Regions from separate parts of the Dorea sp. BIOML-A1 genome, predicted to be linked through region 2. Evidence: predicted binding sites of a transcription regulator. Region 2 holds the regulator's gene; the other holds the start of a gene.
What was found. Region 2 encodes HrcA, which represses chaperone genes, less so after heat shock. Its sites were predicted from a motif close to TGTTAGCACTCNNNNNNNNNGAGTGCTAACA; they were not measured.

Region 1 (3,605 bases), on a different contig from region 2:
GATGCAAATGAAGCATGTGAAAAGATCAATACAAAGATGGAAATGCTGTTTGTGCCCTATCATTTTCTGCAAAGCGTCATAACAAAAATCACAGGTGCGGTAATCGTAGCGTGCAGTGCATATTTTTATATTAATGGAACTATGAGTGCGGTCTATGCAATTGGTATGACAATCTCAGCATTTATGCTTTATGCCAGTCTGGAATGTGCAGGGAATTATTCATCTCTTTTACATGTGGTAAGCGTATGTGTAGATAAAGCAAATGCAATATTGGAGCTGGATACCATGGATATCGACGGTAAAGAAATACAGCCGGAAAATTACGATATCAGACTTTCTAGTGTTTCGTTTTCTTATGACAAACGGAAGATCATTGATGATATATCGCTCTCTATTCCGCAGAAAACGACGACAGCAATCGTTGGACCATCTGGTGGAGGAAAATCAACACTTTGCAATCTGATTGCCAGATTTTGGGATGTGGATTCCGGGGAAGTGACACTTGGAGGCGTGAATGTAAAAGACTACAGCATGAACAGTCTGATGAGTAATTTCTCATTTGTATTTCAGTCGGTGTATTTGTTCGCAGACACCATTGAGAATAATATTAAATTCGGACGCCAGGATGCAAGTCATGAGGAAGTGGTGGAAGCGGCGAAGAAAGCATGTTGTCATGATTTCATCAGCAAACTTCCGAATGGATACAACACAGTGATCGGAGAAGGAGGAGCCACACTTTCCGGTGGTGAGAAGCAGCGTATTTCGATAGCCAGAGCGATTATGAAGGATGCGCCAATCGTCATATTGGATGAAGCAACGGCAAATGTTGATCCGGAGAATGAAAAGGAGCTGATGGATGCAGTAGATGCACTTACAAAGGAAAAAACGATTATTATGATTGCCCACAGATTAAAAACAGTCAGACATGCAGACCAGATTGTGGTTGTTGACAAAGGACGAATTGTGCAGCAGGGAATACATGAGCAACTAATGAAGCAGGAAGGTATTTATAAGAGATTTGTGGATGCAAGGCAGCAGGCGGTAAGCTGGAAACTGGTGCACTGAGAAATAATCCACAGTTGGTGAATATCCAAATTGAATTGTCTGAAAGAGATTTAATTTAAGTTTCGTTAAGTTTCACTTATATAGGCAGAATGAGGGATATTCAATAAAGTAATATGGAAAAAGCACTGAAAACCGTTGGAATCAAGGTTTGCAAAAAAAATCTCAAAAAATTAGCACTCAAGTGTTGACAGTGCTAATATTAGGTGCTATAGTACAAATAGAACAAAGGAAGAGAGAAAAAGAATCAAAGATATGAAGCAGACAGCATTCATAGATGATTTGAAATCTGGAATCCTGAAGTTTTAGTAAACAACACCTCGGAATTCTCCGAACGTGCAAATAATATATTTTTTATCATTTGGAAGGAGATATGACTTATGATGATGCCTAGTATTTTTGGAGAAAACTTATTTGATGACTTTATGGATGATTTTTCATTCCCGACATTTCCGAATGTCGACAAAGAACTGTATGGAAAACATGCTAAGAATCTGATGAAGACAGATGTAAAAGAGACCGGAAATGCATACGAGATTGATATTGATCTTCCGGGATTTAAGAAAGATGAGATCCAGATGGAACTGAAAGACGGTGTACTTACCGTCAGTGCAGCTAAAGGACTGGATAAAGACGAGGAAGATAAGAAAGGTAACTATATCAGAAAAGAACGTTATGCGGGCAGCATGAGCAGAAGCTTCTATGTAGGAAAACATGTAACGGTAGAGGATGTACATCCGAAATATGAAAGTGGAATCCTTTCATTCAGTGTTCCGAAAGAGGAAGCAAAACCGGTAGAAGAGAAGAAACATTACATTTCAATTGAAGGTTAATGAAAGCTCATAGACATAAAAAAGAGTGATGGTACCCCACAGGTATTGAGCCTGTGGGGTATCATATCATAAAAACACATATAGAAAAGCAAATGACGGGAGGGAGAACAATGGCGGCAAAAAGAGATTATTATGATGTTCTTGGAATCAGCAGGAGTGCAGACAAGGGAACGATCAAAAGAGCATATCGTAAACTGGCCAAGAAATACCACCCGGATACCAATGCCGGAAATGCACAGGCGGAAGAGAAGTTCAAGGAAGCAACGGAAGCCTATAATGTGCTGAGTGATCCGGAAAAAAAGAAATTGTATGATCAGTTTGGCCACGCAGCTTTTGACGGCAGTGCCGGGGGCAGTGGAGCTTACGGTTATGGAAGTGAACCGGGAGGCGGCACCTATAGCTATAACGGACCGAATGGGAGTTTTCATGAATATCATTTTGAAGGCGGCGATATGGATGACATCCTGAAGAATATATTCGGCGGTGGATTCTCGGAAGGAGCAGGAAGTGGCTTTCACGGATTTGAAGGATTCGGAAAAGGATTTAGCGGTGGCGGAAATTTCCGGCAGGATGGTTCCGATGTGACAGCTGAAATAGATGTAACATTTGATGAGGCTGCATTCGGTGGAGATAAAGTTATCCGGCTGTCAGATGCACAGGGCAGCAATGTGGCAGGAAAATCATTGAAAGTGCATATTCCGGCAGGTATCAGCGACGGAAAAAGCATCCGTCTGAGAGGAAAAGGAATGCCGGGAGTGTCCGGAGGTAAAGCAGGAGATCTGTTATTAAAAGTCAGAGTCGGTAAACGTCCGGGATTCGAACGAAAAGATATGGATGTATATTCAAAAGTCACGATTCCGTTTACTACAGCAGTGCTGGGAGGAGAAGCAGTGGTACAGACACTTACCGGAAGAGTGGTCTGCAAGATCAATCCGGGAACGCAGTCCGGAACGAAGATCCGGCTAAAAGGTAAAGGAATCGTGTCTATGAAGGATGCAGGAAGATATGGAGATCAGTATGTGACTGTTCAGATAGATGTACCAAAGAATCTCAGTAACGAAGCTAAGAGAAAATTAAAAGAATTTGAAGCTGCATGCAGGAACGGAAGCCGGGGAGCAGCATAAATTTTAAATATAAATATAGAATAAATGCATTGTTTTATCAGAAGAATCCAGCTTGGATCCGGAAGGTAGAAGGATGCATTTTTTTCTGTATTGACGCTCTCTTTAGAAAGAATTATAATAAAAGAATTAGGACAAAGAATCTGTATTTCCATACAGGTTATGAAAATATATGCTAAGGAGATAAGTAAGATGAGCAAGATTATTTTAACAGGTGACCGCCCGACAGGACGTCTTCACGTTGGTCATTATGTAGGTTCATTAAAAGAACGTGTAAAATTACAGAATTCAGGAGAATATGATGAGATCTATATTATGATTGCAGATGCGCAGGCACTGACAGATAACGCCGAACATCCGGAAAAAGTACGTCAGAACATCATGAACGTAGCACTGGATTATCTGGCTTGTGGAATCGATCCTGAGAAATGTCACATTTTTATCCAGTCAATGGTTCCTGAGCTTACAGAATTAACATTCTATTATATGAATCTGGTTACAGTATCCAGAGTGCAGAGAAACCCTACGGTAAAAGCAGAGATCAAGCAGAGAAACTTTGAAGCAAGTATCCCGGTAGGCTTCTTCTGTT
Region 2 (3,605 bases):
TGGAGAGGAAACTGGATGTCATGCCTGTGTTGTGGACCATAGATCCGCTGGACTGGACAACGGACAATGAAGACGAAATTATCAATAAAGTAGTGACGCAGGCGGGGGAAAATGATATTATTTTATTACATGACTGTTATGAATCTAGTGTGAATGCAGCACTACGTATAGTGGATATTTTGCAGAAAGAAGGGTTTGAATTTGTAACAGTCGATGAATTGATAATGAATTAGAGTTGTACTCTTGTGGTTCAACTAAATGGAGATGAAAGAATGGATTTATTTGATTACATGCGGGAGCAGAACATGGAAAAGGAAGCTCCGCTTGCATCCAGACTGCGGCCGACAACATTGGAAGAAGTAGTGGGACAACAGCATATTATAGGAAAAGACAAATTGCTTTACAGGGCGATCAAGGCGGACAAATTAAGCTCAGTCATTTTTTATGGTCCTCCGGGAACTGGGAAGACCACGCTTGCCAAAGTAATTGCCAACACGACCAGTGCGGAATTTACCCAGATCAATGCAACGACTGCGGGTAAAAAAGATATGGAAGAAGTGATTGCCAAGGCAAAAGAGATGCAGGGAATGTACCGGAAGAAGACCATCCTGTTCGTAGATGAGATCCACAGATTTAATAAAGGACAACAGGATTATCTGCTTCCGTTTGTGGAGGATGGTACGATCATCCTGATCGGTGCAACGACGGAAAATCCGTATTTTGAAGTAAATGGGGCGCTGCTTTCCAGATCGAGCATTTTTGAGTTGCAGCCGCTTGCGAAAGAAGATATTAAGACGCTGATCACGAGGGCGGTCTATGACACGGTAAAAGGCATGGGAAGTTATCAGGCAGTGATAGAGGAAGATGCATTGGAATTTCTTGCAGATATTTCCGGCGGGGATGCCAGAAGTGCATTGAATGCGGTTGAGCTTGGTATCCTGACAACAGAACGAGGGGCAGACGGAAAGATTCACATAACACTGGATGTTGCATCCGAATGTATTCAGAAACGGGTAGTCAAATACGATAAGACCGGGGATAATCATTACGATACGATCTCTGCATTTATCAAAAGTATGCGGGGTTCTGATCCGGATGCGGCAGTGTATTATCTTGCAAAAATGCTGTATGCAGGAGAAGATATCAAGTTCATAGCCAGGCGTATTATGATCTGTGCATCGGAAGACGTCGGAAATGCAGATCCGATGGCACTTACGGTAGCAGTATCTGCGTCTCAGGCGGTCGAAAGGATCGGTATGCCGGAAGCACAGATCATCCTTTCACAGGCAGTCACTTATGTAGCGACTGCTCCAAAGAGTAATGCCGCATGCAATGCAATTTTTGATGCAATGGCAAGTGTGAAACGCACAAAGACAACGGTTCCGTCACATCTGCAGGATGCGCACTATAAAGGGGCGCAGAAGCTTGGACATGGTACAGGGTATAAATATGCCCATGATTATCCACATCATTATGTAGAACAACAATATCTTCCGGACGAGATCGCCGGAGAAAAATTCTATGTGCCGAGTGAGAATGGGCATGAGAGGGAGATTAAAGAGTGGATGCAGTATATTCGGAAGAATCAGTAATTCCGGGATGTTATTTATTGACCGGAGTATCCTCTTTCTAAAAAATATCTAAACAGTGTTGACAAAAATATGCGGGAGTGCTATCTTAATAGTCGAAAGGTGTTAGCACTCAGATATAAAGAGTGCTAATAACCTAAAGCCGAAAGGAGGAGGTACCGGTGATAAATCATGAAGAACTGAGTGAAAGAAAACTGAAAATACTTCATGCAGTCATTCAGAATTATCTGGAGACGGGAGAACCGGTTGGTTCCAGAACAATTTCCAAATATACGGATCTGAATTTAAGTTCAGCAACGATTCGTAATGAGATGGCTGATCTGGAAGAGATGGGATATATCATCCAGCCTCATACGTCAGCAGGACGTATTCCTTCGGACAAAGGATACAGGCTCTATGTAGACATGCTGATGGAGGAGAAAGAGCAGGAATTAAATGAGATGCAGGAGCAGATGCTTGATAAGGCTGACAAGATGGATCAGCTTCTGAAACAGGCGGCAAGGGTTCTTGCAACGAATACGAATTATGCAACGATGGTTTCCACTCCGATGAACAATTCGAATAAGATTAAGTTCATTCAGTTGTCTATGGTAGATGAGGAACAGGTGATTGCAGTTATTGTACTGGGCGGCAATGTGATCAAGAACAAGATCATCAACATTGACGAACCGATCAGTAATGAGAATCTGCTGAAGTTAAACATGCTGCTGAATACAACACTCAACGGCATGGCGATTGAAGAGATCAACCTGGGTCTGATCGCCAGATTGAAAGAGCAGGCAGGAATCCACAGTCAGGTAGTCGGATATGTTCTGGATGCAGTTGCGGATGCCATTCATCTGGATGATGACATGCAGATTTATACAAGCGGTGCAACGAACATTTTTAAATATCCGGAGCTGAGTGATAACCAGAGTGCACAGGAGATCATCAGTGCATTTGAAGAAAAACAGCAGTTATCCGAGCTGGTAACCCAGACCCTGGCAAAGGAAGACAATACCGGAATCCAGGTATATATCGGTGATGAGACGCCGGTACAGACCATGCGGGACTGCAGTGTGGTAACCGCAACGTATGAGCTGGGAGATGGTATGAAAGGAACGATAGGAATTATCGGACCGAAACGTATGGATTATGAGCATGTTTTAAAATCTATGAAGCGTCTCCAGACAGAACTGGATCAGATGTTTCATAAGAATGATAGAAAGGTGGAATAACCCTTGGAGAATAAGCAGGAAAAAAGCCAGGAAGATATGGTAAAAGAAGCTGTGGAAGAAGCCAAAAAGTCTGCAGCTGAGACTGAATCTGCAGAAGCTGAGGCGGAGGAGACAGAAGAAACTTCCGAAGAAGCCGGAAGCGAAGAAGCCAAAGAGGATGCAGAAAAGAAAACTGGCAAAAAATTATTTGGTAAAAAGAAAGATAAAAAGGACGAGAAGATAGAAGAACTGACAGATAAGCTTACTCGTCAGATGGCAGAGTTTGATAACTTCCGCAAACGTACAGAAAAGGAAAAGTCCCAGATGTATGAAGTTGGAGCGAAAGATATCATAGAAAAGATTCTTCCGGTTGTAGATAACTTCGAAAGAGGATTAGATGCGGTAAAGGAAGAAGAAAAAGAAGATCCGTTCGTTCAGGGAATGGAAAAGGTATACAAACACCTTGTTACCACACTTGAAGGAATAGAGGTGAAGCCTATTGAAGCAGTAGGTCAGCCGTTTGATCCGAATTTCCACAATGCGGTGATGCATGTGGAAGACGAAAACTTTGGTGAAAATATTGTTGCCGAAGAATTTCAGAAAGGTTACACATACCGTGATTCGGTCGTAAGACACAGCATGGTAAAAGTAGCAAACTAGAAACAAGCATATTCACAATTATCAGAATAAAGAATAATACAGGAGGAAATTTATCATGGGTAAAATTATAGGTATTGACTTAGGAACAACAAACAGTTGCGTAGCCGTAATGGAAGGTGGACAGCCGACAGTTATCGCCAACACAGAAGGCGCAAGAACA

Region 1: GT508_RS05915 (Hsp20/alpha crystallin family protein) is a predicted target of HrcA. The motif match lies at 1,234-1,264, and genes of this name have one in related genera.

The regions. Positions count from the first base shown of each region.
Region 1 is NZ_WWSA01000010.1:43,176-46,780, forward strand. Features, by position in the region: gene GT508_RS05910 (ABC transporter ATP-binding protein) at 1-1,065, shown strand, start outside; gene GT508_RS05915 (Hsp20/alpha crystallin family protein) at 1,443-1,895, shown strand; gene GT508_RS05920 (DnaJ C-terminal domain-containing protein) at 2,006-3,019, shown strand; gene trpS (tryptophan--tRNA ligase) at 3,209-3,605, shown strand, end outside.
Region 2 is NZ_WWSA01000042.1:3,917-7,521, forward strand. Features, by position in the region: gene GT508_RS13170 (polysaccharide deacetylase family protein) at 1-233, shown strand, start outside; gene GT508_RS13175 (replication-associated recombination protein A) at 273-1,592, shown strand; gene hrcA (heat-inducible transcriptional repressor HrcA) at 1,751-2,806, shown strand; gene grpE (nucleotide exchange factor GrpE) at 2,843-3,445, shown strand; gene dnaK (molecular chaperone DnaK) at 3,501-3,605, shown strand, end outside.